Regions from separate parts of the Streptomyces sp. NBC_01314 genome, predicted to be linked through region 2. Evidence: riboswitches for the same ligand, from Rfam matches in the RefSeq annotation. Region 2 holds a riboswitch; the other holds the start of a gene.
What was found. Region 2 has a riboswitch for glycine ahead of gcvT (glycine cleavage system aminomethyltransferase GcvT). Riboswitches for the same ligand answer to the same signal wherever they lie in the genome.

Region 1 (7,216 bases), 5.6 Mb from region 2:
GTGCAGACGAGCCGCTCCACCCCGTCGATGTCCAGGGTGAAGTCCTCGCCGCGGGCGGCGACGATCTGGTCGTTCAGCAGGGTGTAGCGGTCGCCCTCGGAGAGATTCGAGGAGACCAGGTCATCACGGCCCAGCGTGGGCAGGATGCCGATCATCACGATGCCCGCGCCCACCTCGATCGCTTTGCGGTCCGCGTACGCGAGGGAGGTGCGCAGCTCCTCGGAAAGCTGGTCGAATACCCGACCGTCCAGCCGATGTGGAGCTATGTTGACTTCCAGATTGAACATGGCGAGTTCTGTTTGGAAATCTCGGCTCGCAATCCGTTCAAGTACTTGCGCATTCATCATTCTCGGCAGACCTTCACCGTCGACGAGATTCAGCTCGATCTCCACACCCATGAGGTTCCTGGGGCGGTCGAACCGCTTCTCCTCCAGCAGCCGCGCCAGCCCCGTCAGGCACTGCCGGAGCTTGTCACGGTACTGCTGGCGATCGGAGAGGCCGAACGGCCCCGCCACGACCTTTTCCCCCATCGAAGTGTCCCTCCTCGGATGGGCAGGCCGACGACTCGGCCACTGCTGTCCCGGGTCCACGGTTGATGATGCCCAGACAGAGCCGCTGATAACGTCCCACGTACGACCTGCACACGCTAGACTGAACGCGGTCACCTCCGACCTTATTCACTCCGCGTGCTTCTGGCACATTCAGCGGGCATGAATGAGCACGCGCTTTCTGTCCGGGGGGCTTTCGTGAAAAGTGCCGACGAGAACCGGCCGTCCGCTGCGCGACGGTAATCCGAGGTCACCGACGCACCCCCACAGAAAATCGGGGGCGATACCTATGCTCCGGCGACCGGATACCGCCTTGCCCTTCATATTCGGAACGGCTAGCCGAAACATCGTGTGAACACGTGTCGTATAAACTCCGCAAACGAGGCTGAGAGTCGGCCCTCGCGGTCCTCGGTCCTGCCGTCAGGCCACGCACGGCGGACCCTACCCACGCACCGGACCCCGGGCATCCGTCTCTCCGATCCCCGAGAGCTGACAGCGCCGTCCGCCCCCGCCCTCGCGCCACCGTGCCTGTCGAATTGAGAGGCGACCCACCATGCCGCTGCATGTTCCCCCGGCTCCCGCGCCCGCCCTGCGCACCGTCCTCACGGCACTCGGTTCTCCCACCGCCGTCCACGAGGCGCGAACCCCCTCCCTGAAGAAGGCCCAGGGCCCCGCCACACCCGAACTCCCGCTGCCCGTCCACGTACTCGACCGGATCTCCCCGGACGGCACGGGCACCGCCCGGCTCACCGGATGGCGGTTCCTGATCCGCTGCGGCGACCGCGCCGTGGCCGCCGCCGAAACCCGGCTGACCCCGGACGGCTGGGCGTTCTCGCACTTCTTCGAGGGCCCGTACATCACCTCCACCGAGCGCGCCCTGCGCCAGGCCGAGGTCATGCAGCAGCCCTACCAGCCACGCCTGCTGTCGGTGCCCGAGCTCTACATGCTCATGCTCTGGCTGCACGCCGACCCCACCGCCGACGGCGCCACCGGCCACCCGGCACCGACCGACCTGCTGGTCCCGCTGGCACCCGCACCGCCCGGCATAGCGGCCCACCGACCACACCGGGTCGCCGATCTCCTCCCGGTGCTGACCACCCGACTGACACCCGCCCCGCTACTGGGATCACCCGCCTGAAAACCCGGCCCGCCCCGTCATTCGTACCGCTAGTGCCCCGCTGCCGATTTCCCGGCAGCGGGGCACTTGTTTCCCCGACCGGAAATCCCCGCTCTTTCGGGCGCCAATACGCTCGTACGAGCCATTCGCAGGTCTTCCCCGCCGCCGGACTAGCCCCATCCGACCATGGCGAACCACCCGAAGGGACAGTGCGACGAAGATGAACCATCCGGACCGGCGTTGCGTCATCAACCTGTGAAGAAGTCGTGCTGCGAAATGCCTGCGGATTGGCGTCCATGGGGCAACACTGGGACCGGACCGATTTATCACAACGGGGGGCGGCCATGAACGGGGCATCAAGCCGCGGGACAGACAAAACAGCCATCTCAGACCACACGACAAACCGAAAGATCCCAACAACCATGTGCCAGCACCAGCCACTGTGCCCGACTGCCGAATCCGCCGACCGGGAGGGTGCCCGACTCGTGGCGCACCACCCGGAGCAGGGATGGAGCCTGCTCTGCAACGGCGTTCTGCTCTTCGAGGACACCGGTGAGCTCCTGCCGGACGGCCAGATCATCGCGCCGCACCGCCCGATGGGCACAGTGATGACAGCCGCCTGAGCCGCACTCACGTGCGCGCAGGGCGAGCGTCCTCGCACAGGACGCCCGCCCGACAGAAGAGGGGCCGGCCGGAGAAGCACTCTCCGAACCGGCCCCGACGCGTATCCGCGCCCGACTACGCTTCGTAAGCGTCCAGCGGCGGGCAGGAACAGACCAGGTTCCGGTCACCGAAGGCCTGGTCGATCCGGCGCACCGGCGGCCAGTACTTGTCGGCGCGCGAGACCCCGGCAGGGAAGACCGCCTCCTCGCGCGTGTAGGCGTGCTTCCACTCCCCGCCGAGCGCGCCCGCGGTGTGCGGCGCGTTCCGCAGCGGGTTGTCGTCCGCGGGCCACTCGCCCGAGCCGACCTTCTCGATCTCCGCGCGGATCGCGATCATCGCCTCGCAGAACCGGTCCAGCTCAGCGAGGTCCTCCGACTCGGTCGGCTCGATCATCAGCGTCCCGGCCACCGGGAACGACATCGTCGGCGCGTGGAAGCCGTAGTCGATGAGCCGCTTGGCGATGTCGTCGACGCTCACCCCGGTCGACTTGGCCAGCGGCCGCAGGTCGATGATGCACTCGTGTGCCACGAGCCCGTCCGGACCGGTGTACAGCACCGGGTAGTGCGGCTCCAGCCGCTTGGCGACGTAGTTGGCGCTGAGCACCGCCACCTGCGTGGCCCGCTTCAGCCCTTCACCGCCCATGAGCCGGACGTACGCCCACGAGATCGGCAGAATGCCCGCCGAGCCCCACGGCGCCGCCGAGACCGGCCCCACACCCGTCTCCGGACCGGCCGCGGGCTGCAGCGGGTGGTTCGGCAGGTACGGCGCGAGGTGCTCGCGCACCGCCACCGGACCGACACCCGGCCCACCGCCGCCGTGCGGGATGCAGAACGTCTTGTGCAGGTTCAGGTGTGAGACGTCGCCACCGAAGTGCCCCGGCTTGGCGAGACCCACCAGCGCGTTGAGGTTGGCGCCGTCGACGTACACCTGGCCGCCCGCGTCGTGCACCTGCGCGCAGATGTCGGCCACGTGCTCCTCGAACACCCCGTGCGTCGACGGATACGTGATCATCAGCACGGACAGCTCGTCGCGGTACTGCTCGATCTTCGCCCGCAGGTCGTCGACGTCGATCTCGCCGTCGTCGGCGGTCTTCACGACGACGACCTTCATGCCGGCCATGACGGCGCTCGCCGCGTTGGTGCCGTGCGCGGAGGACGGGATGAGGCACACGGTCCGCTGCTCGTCGCCGCCCGCCCGGTGGTACCCGCGTACGGCGAGCAGTCCGGCCAGCTCACCCTGCGAGCCCGCGTTCGGCTGCAGCGACACCTTGTCGTACCCGGTGGCCTCCGCCAGCCACTCCTCCAGCTCACGGATGAGCGTGAGATACCCCTGCGCCTGCGCGGCGGGCGCGAACGGGTGCACCTGCCCGAACTCGGGCCATGTCACCGGCTCCATCTCGGTGGTCGCGTTGAGCTTCATCGTGCAGGAACCCAGCGGGATCATGCCCCGGTCCAGCGCGTAGTCCCGGTCGGCGAGCCGGCGCAGATAGCGCAACATCGCGGTCTCGGAGCGGTGGTCGTGGAACACCGGGTGCGTGAGGTAGTCGTCCGACCGCAGCAGCACCTGAGGCAGCGTGTCCGCGGCAGCGGCATCGAGGGCCTCGACGTCCCCCTCCACCCCGAACGCGGTCCATACGGCACCCAGCTGCGCCCGCGTCGTGGTCTCGTCGCAGGAGATCGACACCAGGTCGGCGTCCACGAGGTGCAGGTTCACGCCATGTTCCCGAGCGGCTGCCACGACCTCACCGGCCCGCCCCGGCACCCGCACGGTGAGCGTGTCGAAGTACGCGCCGTGCACGACCTCGATCCCACCGGCCGCGAGCCCCGCGGCGAGCACGGTGGCGTACCGGTGGGTACGGCGGGCGATGGTCCGCAGCCCCTCCGGCCCGTGGTACACGGCGTACATACCGGCCATCACGGCGAGCAGTACCTGCGCCGTGCAGATGTTGCTGGTCGCCTTCTCCCGGCGGATGTGCTGCTCCCGCGTCTGCAGGGCGAGCCGGTACGCCTTGTGCCCGTCCGCGTCCACGGAGACCCCGACGAGACGTCCGGGCAGGCTGCGCGCGAACTTCTCCCGCACGGCCATGTAACCCGCGTGCGGCCCGCCGAAGGCCATCGGCACACCGAACCGCTGAGTCGTCCCGACCGCGATGTCCGCACCCAGCTCACCGGGCGGGGAGAGAAGCGTCAGCGCCAGCAGATCGGCGGCGACGGTGACGAGCGCGCCGAGCGCGTGCGCCTGCTCGATGACCGGCTTCAGATCCCGTACGACACCGGAGGCACCCGGGTACTGCAGCAGCACCCCGTTGATCTCCCGCCCGGCGATGTCGGCCGGGATTCCCGCACCGAGGTCGGCGACGACGACCTCGACGCCGGCCGGCTCGGCGCGGGTCTCGATCACGGCGATCGTCTGCGGCAGCACGTCCGCGTCGACGAGGAAGAGCCCCTTCTTGTTCTTGCCCATACGCCGGGACAACGCCATGGCCTCGGCGGCGGCGGTGCCCTCGTCGAGCAGGGACGCCCCGGAGGTGGGCAGACCGGTCAGCTCGGCCACCATGGTCTGGAAATTGAGAAGAGCCTCGAGCCGCCCCTGGGAGATCTCGGGCTGATACGGCGTGTAGGCGGTGTACCAGGCCGGGTTCTCCATCACATTCCGCAGAATCACTGGCGGCGTGAACGTCCCGTAGTACCCGAGCCCGATCATCGAGCCGAGCACCTGATTGCGGTCCGCGAGCGAACGCAGCTCGGCGAGCACCTCGGCCTCGGTACGCGCGCCGGGAAGGTCCAGCGCCTCGGTGTTCTTGATCACGTCCGGGACCGCGGCCGCCGTCAGCTCGTCGAGCGAGCCGTACCCGACGTGCGCGAGCATCTTGGCCCGGGCCTCGACGTCCGGGCCGATGTGGCGCCGCTCGAAGGGGATGCCCTGTTCGAGCTCGGAGAGTGGAATGCGGTGGGCGGTCATTGCGGAGGCCTCCTGGTCAGACACGACCTTCGAGGGGCACCACGGCACGGGCGCCCCGACGGCCTCCCCCTCTGTCATCTCAACCTGAGAGCTTCACCGGTCCAGGTACGAACCGGCTTTCACCGTCGGTGAGAGCGGGAGCCGTGGCACCCGCCCTGCTTTCCAGAGTGACCTCGTCCGTGCGGTACGTGTGCCTGAGAGATTCCGGGGAGGATTTGCTCCTTCGGCGCCTTCCGGATGGTGTCCGGAGGACTCTCCCGCACGGGGTCAGCAGCCGCTGCCAGGGTATCAGCGGGGCCGACGCGCGAGTCTTCGAGTGGCCACCTTCCCTGATGTGCCTTTTCGTAGTGGGGAGGGATGATTCGCGCCCCCTCTGCGACCACCTGGAGGGCCCGTGCAGACCGACATCGACCCACGCAACCTGATCGGCCGCAAGGCGTTCGACCGCAAGGGCAGCAAGATCGGCACCGTGGACGAGGTCTATCTGGACGACGCCACCGGCACCCCCGAGTGGGCCGCGATACGCATGGGCTTCTTCGGCCGCGACGCCTTCGTCCCCCTGGAGCCCAGCGAACTGATCGAAGGCACACTCCGCGTCCCCTTCGACCGCACCCTCATCAAAGACGCCCCCGACTTCGGCGTAGGCCGCCACCTCTCCCCCGAACAAGAACTCCAGCTCTACCACCACTACGGCCTCGACATAGCCCCGCCCCCACCCATGAACCACAACTTCGGAAACGTGACGGGCCAGGAAGACGCCTGACAAAGGGCCCAGGGGCCTTCCTGGCCGCAGAGGCACCCACCGCAAGCCCTCAACCGCCCAGCAGGGCCGACCCGGAACCACCTCGGCAGCCCCTAACTACATGCACTCCGCCTGCCTGACGTCTCCTACCTGCCCTTCTTCGGCCCTACGATCCTTCCTACCTTCCTTCCGTCCCCGGCTCACTCCGCCCCCGCCCCTCCTGCCGCCCCGCACCCCTCTCCACCCTCCCCAACTTCTCCGCACCTTCGCGCCCCGCCCTTCCGGCCTCCCCCGCACCTCGCTTCACCCTCCCCCCGTCTTTCTCCCCGACCCACGTTTCCCCGTCCGGCCTGGCTTCCCCCTGCCTCGCCCGGCCCCTCCACCATCCCCGTTCCTCACGCCGGCCCCCTTGATCCCGCCGCAACGGCGCTCCACCACAACGACGCGGACCGGCGGTCCCCGCCGGCCTCAGCCCGGCACCGCACCCGGCACCAGCGGCAACGGCTCCGCCGGCTCCAGCCCCGGATCGTCGGTTCTGAAGGTCCGCACCCGCCCTGGCCCCACGTCATGCGGCGTCTCGAAGCGCACAGTCACCCGCCCGAGCCCGCTCCCCTGTACCCACCCATGCCCGTACTCGACATGCCGCACGTCATGCCCGGCCCTCCACTGCCGCTCCCCACCCGCACCCTCCTCCACCACAGGCACCTCCGCGGCGGCCCCGGCCTCCTCCTCGGCAAGCTCCGGCTCCCCCGCCGCCTGCGCGAACAGGTCCTCCTGCGTGTAATCGGCGAGCCCGCTCACCCCCACCCCCAGCAACCGCACCCCACCCGTCGTGTCCACGGCCTCCAGCAACCGAGCCGCGGCTTCCCGTACCACCGCGGGGTCGTCAGTAGGCCCCCGCAACGTCTCGGACCGGGTCAACGTCGAAAAGTCGTACCGCCGCACCTTCAACACGATCGTCCGCCCCGACAGCCCGGCCCCCGCAACCTCCGCACACACCGGTCCGCGAGCAGCTGCACCTCCATCCGGACCCGCACCCGGTCGTGGATGTCCACGTCATACGTGTCCTCCACCGACACCGACTTCGTGTCCCGCTCGGCCACCACCGCCCGGTCGTCCCGCGCCAGCGCCATCGCGTACAGCCCGTGCCCGTGGGCCTTCCCCAACAGCCGTACGACCTCGTCC
Region 2 (7,216 bases):
GGCGCGGCCCTCGCGAACCCGGGGAGAGCACCTGACCGGCCCTGACCGGTACTGACGTGACACAACCGCGGCCACGTCCGTGGCCGCCCCGAAGTCGGCGACGGATTCCCTGAACCGGAGGCCGGGCGCATGGGTAAGGAAAAACCGGGAGCACCCACGCGTAGCCGACACATCCGAGGAGTACCGATGAGCGACACCCCGCGCCTGAACGACTGGCTCACGACGCGCCAACCCGTCGTCCTGGGCCTGTTCCGCATCGTCCTGGGCCTGTTGTTCGCCAGCGAGGGCGCGGCCACGGTCTTCGGCATCCTGGACCGCAAGGCGAGCCCGGTCGGTGACTGGCCCTTCTGGTACGCCGGAGTCGTCGAGCTGGTCTGCGGCGTCCTGGTCCTCCTCGGCCTGGCGACCCGTGGTGCCGCGTTCCTCAGCTCGGGCATCATGGCCTTCGCCTACTTCACGGAACACCAGAAGGACGGTCTCTTCCCCCTCCAGAACGGCGGCCTCGCCCCCGTCCTCTTCTGCTGGGGCTTCCTCCTCCTGGTCTTCACCGGCCCCGGCGCCATGTCCCTGACGGGCCTGACCACCCGCAAAGCCGACACCCGCCCCGGCTCCCACCACGTCACCGAGCCGTCCGCGTGACACCGCCTTCCCCACGGGGCGCGGTTCCACCTTGCTTCCTGCTTGCGCCCGCACGGACGGACGGTTGAACCAGGGGGAGCCGGTGCCGGTCAGGCCCTTCCTGCCACCGCCAGATGGGACTTTCCGTCGCCTGGACGGGGAAGGCCCTGACAGCGCCGAAAGTTGCGAACGCACTGGTCAGGGCCGATTTCCCTAGCACTCGATGATGTTCACCGCGAGCCCGCCCCGCGCGGTCTCCTTGTACTTGACGCTCATGTCCGCGCCGGTCTCCTTCATGGTCTTGATGACCTTGTCGAGGGACACCTTGTGCGTGCCGTCGCCGCGCATGGCCATCCTGGCCGCCGTGACGGCCTTGACCGCGGCCATGCCGTTGCGTTCGATGCAGGGGATCTGGACGAGGCCGCCGACGGGGTCGCAGGTGAGGCCGAGGTTGTGTTCCATGCCGATCTCGGCGGCGTTCTCGACCTGTTCGGGGGAGCCGCCGAGGACTTCGGCGAGGGCTCCGGCGGCCATGGAGCAGGCGGAGCCGACCTCGCCCTGGCAGCCGACCTCGGCGCCGGAGATGGAGGCGTTCTCCTTGAAGAGCATGCCGATGGCGCCGGCGGCGAGCATGAACCGTACGACTCCGTCCTCGTCGGCGCCCGGCACGAAGTTGATGTAGTAGTGCAGGACGGCGGGGATGATGCCGGCCGCGCCGTTGGTGGGGGCCGTGACGACCCGGCCGCCGGCCGCGTTCTCCTCGTTCACCGCCATCGCGTAGAGCGTGATCCACTCCATGGAGTGGGCCAACGCGTCGCCCTCCGCACGGAGTTGACGGGCCGACATGGCCGCGCGGCGACGGACCTTCAGTCCGCCGGGCAGGATGCCCTCGCGGGACATACCGCGTGAGACACAGGTCTGCATCACGCGCCAGATGTCGAGGAGCCCGGAGCGGATCTCGTCCTCGCCGCGCCAGGCCCGCTCGTTCTCCAGCATCAGCGCGGAGATCGACAGGCCCGTCTCCTTCGCCACGCGGAGCAGCTCGTCGCCCGAACGGAAGGGGTACTTGAGGGGCGTGTCGTCGAGTTTGATGCGGTCCGCGCCGACCGCTTCCTCGTCGACGACGAACCCGCCGCCGACGGAGTAGTACGTCTTCGACAACAGCTCCGTGCCCGCCGCGTCGAACGCCCAGATCGTCATGCCGTTGGCGTGGTACGGCAGCGTCTTGCGGCGGTGCAGGACCAGGTCCTTGTCGAAGGAGAAGGGGATCTCGTGGTCGTCCAGGAGGCGGAGACGGCCCGACCCCTTGATCGCCTCCACCCGCTCGTCGGCCGACTCGACGTCGACCGTGCGCGGTGAGGCGCCTTCCAGGCCCAGGAGTACGGCCTTGGGGGTGCCGTGGCCGTGGCCGGTGGCGCCGAGCGAGCCGTACAGCTCGACGCGTACCGAGGCCACGCCCGCGAGCAGCTCCTCGTTGCGCAGCCGCCGGGCGAAGATGCGGGCGGCGCGCATCGGGCCGACCGTGTGGGAGCTGGATGGGCCGATGCCGATCGAGAACAGGTCGAAGACCGAGATGGCCACGGTGACTCCTCAGAACGGGGGAGGGTGGTGCGGGGAGTGGGGCACCGCGCGCACCCCCCAGTGTGCGCGGTGCCCCGGAAAAGCGGGACTACGGACCGATGAAGCCCGGGTTACTTCCCCAACCCGGGGTAGAGCGGGTGCTTGTCGGCCAGTGCCTTGACCCGGGTTTTGAGGGCTTCGGTGTCGTAGGACGGTTTGAGGGCTTCGGCGATGACGTCGGCGACCTCGGTGAAGTCCTCGGCGGTGAAGCCGCGGGTGGCGAGGGCGGGGGTGCCGATGCGCAGGCCGGAGGTGATCATCGGGGGGCGGGGGTCGTTGGGGACGGCGTTGCGGTTGACGGTGATGCCGACCTCGTGGAGGCGGTCCTCGGCCTGCTGTCCGTCGAGTTCGCTCGCGCGCAGGTCGACCAGGATGAGGTGGACGTCGGTGCCGCCGGACAGGACGTCGACGCCGGCGTCACGGGCGTCGGCGGCGGTCAGCCGCTCGGCCAGAATGCGGGCGCCGTCAATGGTGCGCTGCTGGCGCTCCTTGAACTCCTCCGAGGCCGCGACCTTGAAGGAGACGGCCTTGGCGGCGATCACGTGTTCCAGGGGGCCGCCCTGGAAGCCGGGGAAGACGGAGGAGTTGAGCTTCTTGGCGAATGCCTGCTTGGCGAGGATGATGCCGCCGCGGGGGCCGCCGAGGGTCTTGTGGGTGGTGGAGGTGACCACGTCGGCGTGTTCGACGGGGTTGGGGTGCAGTCCGGCGGCGACCAGGCCGGCGAAGTGTGCCATGTCCACCCACAGGTACGCGCCGACCTCGTCGGCGATGCGGCGGAAGGCGGCGAAGTCCAGTTGGCGCGGGTAGGCCGACCAGCCGGCGATGATCACCTTGGGGCGGTGTTCCTTGGCGAGCTGCTCCAGTTCGGCCATGTCGACGAGGCCGGTGGTGGTGTCGACGTGGTAGGCGACGACGTTGAACTGTTTGCCGGAGAAGTTCAGGCGCATGCCGTGGGTGAGGTGGCCGCCGTGGGCGAGGTCGAGGCCGAGGATGGTGTCGCCGGGCTGGGCGAGGGCGAAGAGGGCGGCCTGGTTGGCGGAGGCGCCGGAGTGGGGCTGGACGTTGGCGTATTCGGCGCCGAAGAGGTCTTTGAGGCGGTCGATGGCGATCTGTTCGGTGACGTCGACGTGTTCGCAGCCGCCGTAGTAGCGGCGGCCGGGGTAGCCCTCGGCGTACTTGTTGGTGAGGACGGTGCCCTGGGCCTCCATGACGGCGACGGGGGCGAAGTTCTCCGAGGCGATCATTTCCAGGGTGGACTGCTGGCGGTGCAGCTCGGCGTCGACGGCGGCGGCGACCTCCGGGTCCAGCTCGTGCAGGGGCGTGTTCAGAAGCGACATGCGAACGACCTCGTCATCTCAGCCGGCGGTGTGGGCGACGTACTCGTCGGCGGAGAGCAGATCGTCCGGCTCCTCCGCGACACGTACCTTGAACAGCCAGCCGCCCTCGAACGGGGCGGTGTTCACCAGCGACGGATCGTTGACGACGTCCTCGTTGATCTCGGTGATCTCACCGGAGACCGGCGAGTACAGGTCACTGACCGACTTCGTGGACTCCAGTTCGCCGCAGGTCTCGCCCGCGGCCACCGTGGAGCCCACCTCGGGAAGCTGGGCGAAGACGACATCGCCGAGCGCGTTCGCCGCGAACTCCGTGATGCCGACCGTCGAGACGCCGTCCTCGGCGACCGACAGCCACTCGTGCTCCTTGCTGTAACGCAGCTGCTGGGGGTTGCTCATGGCCTGAATTCTCCTGTAAGCGGGGGAGTGGTGAGGAAGGGGGGACTGCTGAAACCGCTGTTGAGCAGCGCGGATGTGCCCCGTGTCACTCTCGGGGTCCGCACCGGTGCCGCTTCTGAACGGACGACTACGAAGGTGTCACTTCTGCCGCTTGTAGAACGGCAGCGCCACGACCTCGTACGGCTCGTGGCTGCCCCGGATGTCCACTCCCACACCGGCGGTGCCCGGCGCGGAGTGCGTGGCGTCGACGTACGCCATGGCGATCGGCCGGCCCAGCGTCGGGGAGGGCGCACCGGAGGTGACCTCGCCGATCACCTTGCCGTCGGCGACGACCGGATATCCGGCGCGCGGCACCCGGCGGCCCTCGGCGACCAGCCCGACGAGGACGCGCGGCGGGGCCGAGGCGGCGCGCCCGGCGGCCGCCGTCAGCGCCGTACGCCCGACGAAGTCGCCCTCCTTCTCGAACTTCACGACCCGCCCGAGCCCGGCGTCGAACGGCGTCAGCGCGGTGGACAGTTCATGCCCGTACAGCGGCATGCCCGCCTCCAGGCGGAGCGTGTCCCGGCAGGACAGCCCGCAGGGCACCAGGCCGACACCCTCGCCCGCCTCGGTCAGCGCCTGCCACAGCTCGACGGCGTGCTCCGGCCTCACGAACAGCTCGAAGCCGTCCTCGCCGGTGTACCCGGTGCGCGCGATCAGCGCGGGGACCCCGGCGACCGTGCCGGGCAGCCCCGCGTAGTACTTCAGCCCGTCGAGGTCGGCGTCGGTGAGGGCGGCCAGGATCCCGGGCGACTCGGGGCCCTGGACGGCGATCAGCGCGTACGCGTCCCGGTCGTCCCGCACCTCGGCGTCGAACCCGGCCGAACGCTCCACGAGCGCGTCCAGCACCACCTGGGCGTTCGAGGCGTTCGCGACGACCAGATAGGTCGAGGATCCAGCCTCGGTCTCGCCCAGGCGGTAGACGATCAGGTCGTCGAGGATGCCGCCGTCCTCGCGGCAGATCATGCTGTAGCGGGCGCGGCCGGGCTTCACACCGCCGATGTTGCCGACCAGCGCGTGATCGAGCAGTGCGGCGGCCCGCGGGCCGGACACGGTGATCTCACCCATGTGGGAGAGGTCGAAGAGGCCGGCCCTCGTGCGGACGGCGAGGTGCTCGTCGCGTTCGGAGCCGTAGCGCAGGGGCATGTCCCAGCCTGCGAAGTCGGTCATCGTCGCACCGAGCGAGCGATGCAGGGCATCGAGCGCGGTACGGCGCGATCCAGCGGTGGGGCTACTGCTCATCGGTTCTGCTCCCAGGGCATGACAGGCGAGGTCGATCCTCCCCATCTGTCATCGGAACCTGAGAGGTTCACCACGACCGTACGTACTGGTGGTCGTGGTTTGCACCGTGGGTGGAGCCGTCCTCTGCGGAAGAGAGGTGCGGCCCGCTTTTCAGATGTGCCTCGCCCACGCGGTATCTGAGCCTGAGAGATTCAAGGGAGGGACTTGCTCCTTCGGCGCCCCAGCGAGACTGCTGGGAGCTCTCCCGCGCGGATTCAAGCGGCCGGTATGCAGTTGGCGCGCACATCATTGCACGCATCGACGGGGCGCGGCAGGGGGACCTTTCACAGGTGGGGAGTCGACGAGCACAGGCAGGCACAGCGGTCCGTAGCACTCTTGTGGCCATACGAGGACTGAAACAGGAGGGATCGGGCATTACCTTCTCTTTACAGTCTGTGGGGATGGGACTCCATACCCCCGGGGAGGACGATCACGGTGAACAGGACCACGGCGTACGCGACTACCTCGGGCATCGCCATGCCCAAGCAGCCCGTCGCGCCGGCGGGTGAGGCGTGCGGCCCGTTCCCGAGGGCCGTCGTCCGCGACCTCAGGGAGCGTGCCGGGCGGAGCCCGCACGGACTGTCCTTCGGACCCGACGACCTGGTGGTGGTCACCGGGCTCCCCGGCAGCGGCAAGTCGACGCTGATGCGGCGGTCCGTGCCCGGCGTACGGATCGACTCCCAGGACACCCGCGACCGCTTCGACGCGCGCTTCGCCCGCCACCTGCCGTACGCGGCCTACCGGCCCTTCGTGCGCCTCGCCCACTACGCGGGGCTGCGGCGAGCCCTCCGCTCGGGGGAGGGCGTCGTCGTGCACGACTGCGGGGCACAGGCGTGGGTACGGAGGTGGCTCGCGCGTGAGGCCGGAAGGCGGGGCGGCACCCTGCATCTGCTGTTGCTCGACGTGACTCCCGGCGAGGCGCGGGACGGGCAGCGGGAGCGGGGGCGGGGCGTGTCGCGGTACGCCTTCGCCCGGCACCGGGGGGCCATGACCCGGCTGCTGCGAGCGGTGGAGGAGGGGCGGCTGCCTGAGGGGTGCGGGGCGGCGGTGCTGATCGACCGGGCCGCGGCGGACGTCCTGAAGCGGATCGACTTCGGGGGGTGAGAGAGAGGCTCCGCGGGGCGCGCCCCTGGCCCGGAAGCAATTAAGGTGCAGGGACAACAGCATCACGGAGCAAAGCGGTAGGCAGCAGATGGACTTCCCGGCGGACTTTTCGGCACAGGCACATCCCCACGGGCACGGCGGGTGGCCCGGCAACGAGCTGGAGGAGGTGCTGTCCGCGTCGCTCGGGGTGCCCCAGGCCGGGGCGCGGATCGTCGAGGTGCTGGCCCGCAGCTTCGTATGGGTGCCGCTGCCGGAGGGCGGCGGGCCCCGGAGCGGTCAGCTCGATCTGCCCACGATGGAGTTCGACGGCCAGGCGTACGTGCCGGTCTTCAGCTCCGAGGAGCAGTTCCGCCAAGTCGCCGGCAGCCACATGTCGTACACGATCGCCCCGGCCGTCGAGTTCGCGCGTGGCCTGCCCCCGCAGATCGGTCTGGTCCTGAACCCGGACGGTGTCGTGGGTATGCCGTTGCCGCCGCCCGCCGTGGCCGAGCTGTGCCGGGCCGGGCGGACCCCGCTGGACGGATCGGCGAACGGCGCCCGCGTGCGGCTGTTCGAACCGGACTGGCAGGACGACCCCGTGGACTTCCTCGCGGCCGCCTCGGCCGAGTTCGCCGCGACCGGAGTGGTCCTCTCCGCCCGCCGCTGCCTCGCCTCCGTCGAGACCGCCGACCCCGTCATGTTCATCGGCGTCGAACTGGCCTCCTGGGAGGCCGACCGCGCCCTCCCCCTGGCCGCCCTCGGCCGGGCCCTCACCAGGACCCCCGTCCCCTGGCCCGTCAACATGGTCTTCCTGGACGTCGCCCAGGACCCGGTGGGCGAAT

Region 1: another riboswitch for glycine. It lies ahead of gcvP (aminomethyl-transferring glycine dehydrogenase); the one in region 2 lies ahead of gcvT (glycine cleavage system aminomethyltransferase GcvT).

What each region holds. Positions count from the first base shown of each region.
Region 1 covers NZ_CP108394.1:9,312,018-9,319,233, reverse strand. The annotation lists gene OG622_RS41030 (glutamate--cysteine ligase) at 1-530, opposite strand, end outside; gene OG622_RS41025 (hypothetical protein) at 1,102-1,686, shown strand; gene OG622_RS41020 (DUF5999 family protein) at 2,088-2,288, shown strand; gene gcvP (aminomethyl-transferring glycine dehydrogenase) at 2,404-5,289, opposite strand; glycine riboswitch at 5,462-5,559, opposite strand; gene OG622_RS41010 (PRC-barrel domain-containing protein) at 5,684-6,052, shown strand; partial or broken gene OG622_RS41005 (DNA polymerase IV) at 6,521-6,706, opposite strand; partial or broken gene OG622_RS41000 (DNA polymerase IV) at 6,860-7,216, opposite strand, start outside.
Region 2 covers NZ_CP108394.1:3,673,591-3,680,806, reverse strand. The annotation lists gene OG622_RS16055 (AAA family ATPase) at 1-45, shown strand, start outside; gene OG622_RS16050 (DoxX family protein) at 187-639, shown strand; gene OG622_RS16045 (L-serine ammonia-lyase) at 832-2,199, opposite strand; gene glyA (serine hydroxymethyltransferase) at 2,310-3,575, opposite strand; gene gcvH (glycine cleavage system protein GcvH) at 3,594-3,971, opposite strand; gene gcvT (glycine cleavage system aminomethyltransferase GcvT) at 4,110-5,252, opposite strand; glycine riboswitch at 5,413-5,509, opposite strand; gene OG622_RS16025 (AAA family ATPase) at 5,727-6,395, shown strand; gene OG622_RS16020 (enhanced serine sensitivity protein SseB) at 6,484-7,216, shown strand, end outside.